2 regions of the Agromyces albus genome follow, and region 2 is predicted to be linked to the other one. Evidence: riboswitches for the same ligand, from Rfam matches in the RefSeq annotation. Region 2 holds a riboswitch; the other holds the start of a gene.
The links. Region 2 has a riboswitch for thiamine pyrophosphate ahead of QFZ29_RS14775 (MFS transporter). Riboswitches for the same ligand answer to the same signal wherever they lie in the genome.
Positions count from the first base shown of each region.

Region 1: another riboswitch for thiamine pyrophosphate. It lies ahead of QFZ29_RS09435 (ECF transporter S component); the one in region 2 lies ahead of QFZ29_RS14775 (MFS transporter).

Region 1 is NZ_JAUSWX010000001.1:1,999,181-2,003,388, forward strand. It holds gene QFZ29_RS09430 (ABC transporter ATP-binding protein) at 1-1,014, opposite strand, end outside; gene QFZ29_RS09435 (ECF transporter S component) at 1,018-1,656, opposite strand; TPP riboswitch at 1,693-1,802, opposite strand; gene QFZ29_RS09440 (hypothetical protein) at 1,906-2,238, opposite strand; gene QFZ29_RS09445 (DNA polymerase IV) at 2,269-3,591, opposite strand; gene QFZ29_RS09450 (hypothetical protein) at 3,651-4,208, opposite strand, start outside.
Region 2 is NZ_JAUSWX010000001.1:3,120,259-3,124,466, reverse strand. It holds gene gap (type I glyceraldehyde-3-phosphate dehydrogenase) at 1-910, shown strand, start outside; gene QFZ29_RS14775 (MFS transporter) at 995-2,326, opposite strand; TPP riboswitch at 2,382-2,496, opposite strand; gene QFZ29_RS14770 (hypothetical protein) at 2,583-2,918, opposite strand; gene QFZ29_RS14765 (alginate lyase family protein) at 3,275-4,208, opposite strand, start outside.

The DNA.
Region 1 (4,208 bases), 1.1 Mb from region 2:
CGCCAGCGAATCAGATGCCGCGACGCGGCCGGAGAGCGGCGCCAGCAGCCCGCCGAGGGTGAGCGCCAACGTCGACTTGCCGGCGCCGTTGGGTCCGGTGAGCACCGTGGAGCATCCGTCGGGAAGCGAGACGTCGAGGCCCGCCCGTACGACAGCACCGCGTCGACGTCCGATGGCGAGTTGCTCGCCGACGAGGATCGACTCGGTCGGGCACCTCCTCGCTGGATCGACCCCGCCCACGATCGGAAGCGGCACGCCCGGGACCCACACGCCTGCGGCGAGGAGCGCATCCCGGTGCCGTTCGAGCACCTCCGCCGGCGGCCCATCGGCCAGGACCCGCCCGTCGGCGCCGAGCACGACCACCCGGTCGACGAGATCGAGCCAGACGTCGACGCGGTGTTCGACGACGACGAAGGTGGCACCGATGCGGTCGAGCACGCGTGCGACGGCGTCGCGCACCTCGCTGACGCCCGAAGGATCGAGGTTCGCGGTGGGTTCGTCGAGGAGCAGGAGACCTGGCCGCATGGCGATCGCGCCGGCGAGGGCGAGCCGCTGCTTCTGCCCGCCCGAGAGCGCCGAGGTGGGATGCGCGAACGGCAGCTCGAGTCCCACGGCGTCGAGTGCCTCGCCCACTCGCCGCCAGATCTCGTCGCGCGGCACACCGAGGTTCTCGCAGCCGAACGCCACGTCGTCGCCGACCCGAGCAAGGATCACCTGGGAGTCGGGATCCTGCAACACGAGGCCCGCCCGCCCACGTGCCGCACCCGCCGCAGCACCGTCGATGAGCAACCGTCCGCGCTGCTCGCCCTCGTCATCACCGCCGTGCACGCCGGCCAGGGCATGCAGGAGCGACGACTTGCCGGACCCGGACGGACCGAGCAGGAGCACTCGCTCCCCCGGCTCGATGACGAAGTCGATGCCGTCGATCGCCCATCGGATGCGGCCGGCGTGACGCCAGCCCCAGCCGCGAGCCTCGACGCGGACGGGTCGTTGTGCCAGCGAGGATTCCGACATGGGTCAGACCCGCTCGGTCACGTCCCGCCCTGCTGCGAAGCGGTGCAATGCACCGGTCGCGGCAAGCGCACGTACCACGAGCCAGCCGAGGAGGCCGGCGAGGATCGCGCCCGAGATCACCACTGCGACGAAGTAGAGCCCGAGGAACTCGGCCGACTTCTGCAGGTTGCCCGAGAGGAAGAGCTCGAGGGTCCAGGCCGCCGCGCCGGCGGCCGCACCGGCGAGCACGGCCTGCAGCACGCCGAAGCGCTTGTACCGGAACGCCGCGAAGACGAGTTCGGCGCCGAGACCCTGCGCGAGCCCCGAGTAGATCGTCTCGATGCCCCACTGGTTTCCGACGAGCGCGGAGACGACCGCGGCGAGGAGCTCGACGAAGAGCGCCGCGCCGGGCTTGCGGATGATGAGCCCGCCGAGCACGCCGCCGATGAGCCAGATGCCCACGGCGACACCGCCGAGACCCGGCGTCACGGCGTCGGCCGCGACGAACCAGGCGTAGCCGACGTTGTTCCAGAACAGGAAGACGAGGCCGGTCGCGACGCCGATGACGCTCGCGACGACGATGTCGACGACTCGCCAGCCAGAACGTGACGGGCTGGCCGCCGGCGTGGTCTCGGCGGTGTCGGAGTTGGTTGCGTTGTGCACTGACGTGCCCTTTCGATTCGTGGAAAGAGGCACGGGATTGAGATGTGATGCCCTCCCTGCGCTGGCATTACCCAGATCAGGTTCGACGGTCGAAGGTTGAGAACCTTCCTCTCAGCCCGGCTCACCGGACTCCCGTGTTCGACACCGAGTATACGCCGCGGAGTTCGCCGACTTGCGACGACCGGCAGTCTGGATGACGCCGTGCGACAGCAACGACGACGCAACGGCGCAGGGCTGCGCTGCGAGCCGTCAGCGCTTGAGCGCGCGGATGACCACCTTCAAGGCCTTGCCCGTCACCCAGATGAGCGGCGTCGCGACGAGCATCAGCCCGATGAGGTTCGGCTCGAAGCGCACGTCGCCTCCGCGACCGATGTATGCGCCGATCGGAATGGAGACGCCGCCTCCGCCGCCTCCACTGCCCTGGTCGCCCTTCTCGTCGCTCCCACCGCCACCGCCGAAGCCGTAGTAGCCGAGCGCCACCGGAACCACCTTGGTGCCGTCGATGTCGAGTGTCTCGCCGTAAGACGTCTTCACGCCGACGCCGGAAACGGTCTCTGCGAGTTCCAGTACGAGTTCAGCCATGCGGGCAACGCTACTCGGGGATGCCGCGGCCTACCAGCCCCACCCTGCCGCCGCGGTCGACGCGTCGTCGTCACCATCGGCACGCGATTGCTCATCACGTGCCTCGCCTCGCTCACCTGCCTCGCCCCGCTCGCCTCGCTCACCTCTGCGGCCGACGAGGGTTGCCGGACGCACCGACCCCTTGCCGAACTTCGCCGTGACCTCGTCGATCGTGCGCTCGGCGTCGCGCCACTCCTCGTCTGGATCCCACAGCATCGCGCCGCTGCCCGACACCTGCAGGTGCTCGGCGCGCACGCCGATGAGCCGGATGCGCTGCCCGTCGCCGATGAGCTCGGTGAGCGCTTCGGATGCCTCGTCGTAGATGCGGCGCGCGACATCGGTGGGCTCGGCCAGCGTGCGCGACCGCGTGACCGTGCGGAAGTCGCCGTAACGGAGCTTCAGCACCACGGTGCGGCCGACGAGGCCGGCCTTGCGCAGCCGCACACCGACATTGTCGGCGAGACGGAGCAGCTCGCGGCGGATGTCGACAGGATCGGTGAGATCGTAGCCGAACGTGTTCTCGTGGCCGATGCTCTTCTCGACGCGGGTCGTGTGCACGTCGCGCGGATCGATGCCGTTCGCGAGCCGCTCGAGCCTCGATGCGAGCGCCGGACCGACTGCGCGCACGAGTGCGTCGTGCGGCATCGTGGCGACGTCGCCGACGGTGCGGAGCCCGAGCCTGAGGAGCGACTCCTCGGTGACCCGGCCGACGCCCCACAGCGCCGAGACCGGCAGCGGATGCAAGAAGGCGACGGTGTCGGCGGCCGGTACGACGAGCATGCCGTCGGGCTTCGCGCGGCTCGAGGCGACCTTCGCGACGTACTTGGTCGCCGCGACCCCGACGGAGCAGGTGAGCCCGGTCTCGGCGCGCACGCGCTCACGGATGGTCCAGGCGATCTCGGCCGGACTGCCGTGCAGGCGCCTGGCTCCCGACACATCGAGGAACGCCTCGTCGATGGAGAGCGGCTCGACCAGTGGCGTGAGCTGCTCGAAGATCGCCATGACCTGCTTGGAGTACTTCGCGTAGCTCGCGTAGTCACCGCGGAGCACGATGGCGTTCGGGCAGCGCTGCAACGCGATCGACATCGGCATCGCGGAGTTCACGCCGAATCGACGCGCCTCATAGCTCGCGGCGGCCACGACGCCGCGACCGGCGGTGCCGCCGACGAGCACGGGCTTGCCGCGCAACTCGGGGCGGGTGAGCAGTTCGACCGAGACGAAGAACGCGTCCATGTCGACGTGCAGGATCGGCGTCGCGGAGTCGTCGACGGGACCCGTCGTGACCTGACGCGACGAGCCGTCTTGCTTGCTCATGCTGCGACCCTAACCCGTGCCGCCGTCATCGGCTTCCACGCGGCGCACACCTGATCTGCTCAGAAGCCGAAGTCGCCGCCACCACCGAAATCGCCACCGCCGAAGTCGCCGAATCCGCCTCCGCCGTCGTACCCACCCGCGTCGGCACCGGATGCATCCGCCGAACCGGCATCGGCACCGGATGCATCGGCAGCACCGGTGTCGGCTCCAGCATCACCACCCGTGTCGGTGCCGGCATCGGCGGACGACGCGTCGGGCAGGAACGCCTGGGCGATCGCGGAACCCACGACGACGCCGGCGATCGCGCCGAGCATCGAACCGCCGAACATCGAGCCGAACGACGGGCCGCCCATGTTCCCGCGGCCCTCGGCGGCGTTGCCGCCGGCGAACGCGCGCTCCATGGTTCCCGGAGAGCGGACCTCGGCGCGCGTGGCGGCGCGGGCGAGCACGGACGGTTCGTCGGAGGCGATGCGTTCACCGGGCGGCGCCTGCTCCGCGAGCGTGCGGTAGACCTCGGCGCGCTGCTCAGGGGTGAGCTTCGCGAACGCCTCGGCGTGCACCGCCTCGATCGATTCGGGCGGAGCCGTACGCAGCAGGTAGCGGTAGCGCTCGATGGC
Region 2 (4,208 bases):
CGCGATCAACGACCTCACCGAACCCGCCGCGCTCGCGCACCTGCTGAAGTACGACAGCTCGCTCGGCCGCCTCGGCCGCCCGGTCGAGGTCGACGGCGACACGCTCGTGGTCGACGGCCGCCGCATCCGCGTGCTCGCCGAACGTGAGCCGTCGCAGTTGCCGTGGGCCGAGCTCGAGGTCGAGCTCGTGCTCGAGTCCACGGGCCGATTCACTTCAGCGGATGCCGCGCGCGGCCACCTCACCGCCGGCGCGAAGCGCGTGCTCGTGAGCGCGCCGTCGAGCGACGCCGACGTGACCATCGCCTACGGCGTCAACACCGACGCGTACGACCCTGCCGCGCACACGATCATCTCGAACGCCTCGTGCACGACCAATGCGCTCGCTCCGCTCGCCGCGGTGCTCGACGGCCTCGCCGGCATCGAGCACGGCTTCATGACGACCGTGCACGCCTACACGCAGGAGCAGAACCTGCAGGACGGCCCGCACCGCGACCTGCGTCGCGCCCGCGCGGCGGCCGTGAACATCACGCCGACGACGACCGGCGCCGCGAAGGCGATCGGGCTCGTGCTGCCGGGGCTCGACGGCAAGCTCTCGGGCGACTCGATCCGCGTGCCCGTGCCCGTCGGCTCGATCGTCGAGCTCAACACGACCGTCTCGCGTGAGGTGACGCTCGACGAAGTGCTCGCGGCGTATCGCGCGGCCGCATCCGGGCCGCTCGCCGGCATTCTCGACTACGCCGACGACCCGCTCGTGTCGAGCGACATCACGGGAGAGCCCGCGTCGGCGATCTTCGATGCAGCGCTCACGCGCGTGCACGGCAAGCACGTCAAGGTCGTCGCGTGGTACGACAACGAGTGGGGCTTCTCGAACCGGGTCGTCGACACGCTCGGCCTGCTCGCGGCGAGCTGAGCGGGCTGCCTGGGATCGCGACACCCGGCGTGCGCTGCGCCGCCACGTCGGGTGTCGCGATGCGTCAGACGATCGCCTCAGCGATCACTCGCGCACGGGTCGCGCGATCGCCGCACCCACGACGCCGAGCGCCGCGCTGATGATCATCATCACGGCGATCGGCCACCAATGCCCGGCCGATGCGAGCAGCGCCGTCGCGAGGATCGGTGCAAGCCCGCCGCCGACGATCGAGCTCGCTTCACGCCCGATCGAGATGCCCGAGTACCGCACCCTGGCGTCGAACATCGACGCGAAGTAGCTCGGTTGCACGCCGTCGGCGGCGGAGTTGACGATGCCGACGGCAAGCACGACCACGCCGATGATGAGCGCGGCGATGCCGGTGTCGAGCACCACGAACAGCGGCACCGCGAGCAGGCCGAGTGCGACGAGGCTGACCGTGACGAGTCGGCCCGCGCCGACGCGGTCGCCGAGCGCACCCCAGAACGGGCAGAGCACCGCGGCCACGGTCGCACCCACGAGCAGCGCCGTGAGCGTGACCCAGCGCGGCATGCCGAGCATCGTCGACGCGTAGCTGAGGCAGAACACGGCGATCACGTAGAAGCTCGTATTCTGTCCGAGGCGCACGAGGAAGATCGCGAGGATGTTCCGCGGATGCCGCAGCGCTTCGGTGAGCGGCTGCCTGGCGCGTTCTCCGCTGCGCACGACCTCGATGAACTCGGGCGACTCCTCCACGCGGTGCCTCAGGTACGCGCCGATGCCCACGAGGATGAGGCTCAGCAGGAACGGCACGCGCCACCCCCACGCGAGCAGGCTCTGTTCGTCGAGCACGCCGACAAGCACGATGAACGCGAGGTTGCCGAGGATGAGCCCCACGTACACCGCGCTCGAGATGAACCCGCCACTGAACCCACGCCGTTCCTTCGCGTGCTGGAGCGCGAGCAGTACTGCGCCGCTCCACTCGCCGCCGGTCGCCACGCCCTGCACGAACCGCAGCGCCACGAGCAGCATCGGTGCGAGCGCACCCACTTGCTCGTGGGTCGGCAGCAGGCCGATGAGCGCGCTCGCGACGCCCATCACGAGGAGGGTCGCAGTGAGCGTGCGGCGCCGCCCGTACCGGTCGCCGAAGTAACCCGACAGCACGCCGCCGAGAGGCCGGGCGACGAACCCGGTCGCGTAGACCGCGAACGACAGCAGCACGCCGGTCAGCGGATCCTCGCCGGGGAAGAACAGCGCCGGGAACACGAGCGCGGCGGCCGTGCCGTAGAGGAAGAAGTCGTACCACTCGAGCACCGTGCCGAAGGTCGCGGCCGTGACGGCCCGGCGCACGCGCGGGTCGCGGCCGGCGGTGGTCGGAGTCGGCGTGGGCGCCGATGACGGTGGCGGCGGTGGTGCGGTCGGTTGCGTCGCGATGCTCATGCGCGCACCTCGTTCCGCGCCGTATCCGGCTGGTGGGCAGGGTCGATGGACAGACGATCGCGCATTGCGACATCCCTTCGCTAGTTCGAACTAGATCAGGTTCGACGGGTGTGATCTCAGCCGCGGATGCCTCGTGCGAGGCGGGGTGTGCGGCACCCCGTGTCACTCGGGTCCAGCCTAGCTATCGGGCGCGGAACATCGCGGGCGCAGCGACGCACCGTGACGCGGCGTGGTCGACTCGCTCGGCTCGCTCGGCTCAGCTCGGCGGCCGCACCTCGGGCCCGACACCGTCGGGAGCGATCGTGTCGTCATCCGAGTCGCTGCGGTGCGCGATCGCATCGGGATCGTCGTCGTCCTCGATCGTGACCGACTGCTCGTCGACGCCGAGCGATTCCGGCACGAGCGCCGCGGCGCCGAAGTCGGTGCCGATGCTCCCGACTCCCGGGAAACCACCGGCCCGGTCGATGCCGGCGTCGCCTCGGGTGTCAGTGGGGATGGTCCCGTGATCGCGGGGGCCTTTCGGCGCTTTCCCGGTGCCCGTCGGCTCCTCGTCGGTGGCGTCATCCATGGTTCCGTCGTCCATGTCGGTCATGGTCGGTCCTTTCGTCCGCATTCTCACCCTCGCATCCGGCGGGACAGGGCGCGCGGGGTTGACACCGCTACGGCATCCGATGGCCGTTTGCGTGCGGTGACCCGGCATGGGTTGAGCTCCCCATCGCCGGTGCGAAGCCGCGAAGGTAGCGTCGTCGTGTTCGGCCAGGGAATCAAGGGAAATCCCATGGGGGCCTGACGGATGCTGGGACCGCTCGGTCATCGAGCGGTTGGAAAACCCGTGTGTGGTGAGCTGAACCGCTGATGGGCCGGCCAAGCGACCGGCCCATCACCAGCTTCGAAACCGACGCCATCCGCGCCGAAGAAACGCCGGCCGCGCGGCATCCGGAACCGAACTCAGCCTCGCGTTCGGCCCCAGCTCAGCATGCGCGACATCCAGTCCGAGCGGCCCAGTCGAAGCGGCTTCTTCCGGCCGGTCGATGCGGCGGCAGGGGCCGGCGCCGCAGTCGGGGTCGGCCTTGCCGTCGCCGCGGGCGCCGGAACGCTCGGGGGAGCCGTCGTCGGTTCGGGAGCCGCAGCCGCTTCGGGTGCCGGAGCCGGAGCAGGCTCCGGCGTTGGCATCGGCGCGCCAGCCGGGAGCGAGAACGCCAGCGTTCCGAATCCGAGCTGGTCGAAGCCGCCGCTGTTGGGTCCGTAGTCGCCGCCGCCGCCCTCGGGGCGTACTTGGGCGGCGATCTCGGCGACGTGGGGCGCGCTGAGCCCTCGCCGTATCACGTAGTGGTTGTAGATGAGTTCCCACACGGGCCGCACGTGACCGCGGCCGGCCTCGGAGATGACGGTCTGCGTCTGCCATCCGACGTGGGACGCGGTCGTCGACGGACCCGACTGCCACGTGTACGGGGTGAACGGCACGTCGTGGCCGAGGTTGTACTTCGCGACGTACTCGGCGGCCATCAGGAACCGGCTGTCGTCGTAGCCGTAGAGGTCGATGCCCTGGTTCCACGCCATCTCGCAGAATGTGCTCATCTGCCCCATGCCCATCATGGTGTGGCCCTGGTCGCGACCGCTCTCCTGCCACTGGGCGAGGCCGTCGGGGTGCAGGAACGGCACGGCGTTGCCGATCGATCCGTTTCCGCCGCCGGACTTGAAGTAGGTGACGGCCTGATCGATGAGGTCTTGGCGATCGCAGAGGATGCCGATGGCGAGCACTGCATTCATGTTGCAGAGATCCCAGTTCGCCCAGTAGTTCGAGATGCGCGCGCCGTTGTGCACGGTGAGGAAGTGGTTGTTCATGGGATAGAACACCCTGAGCAGCATGTTCTGGGCAGCG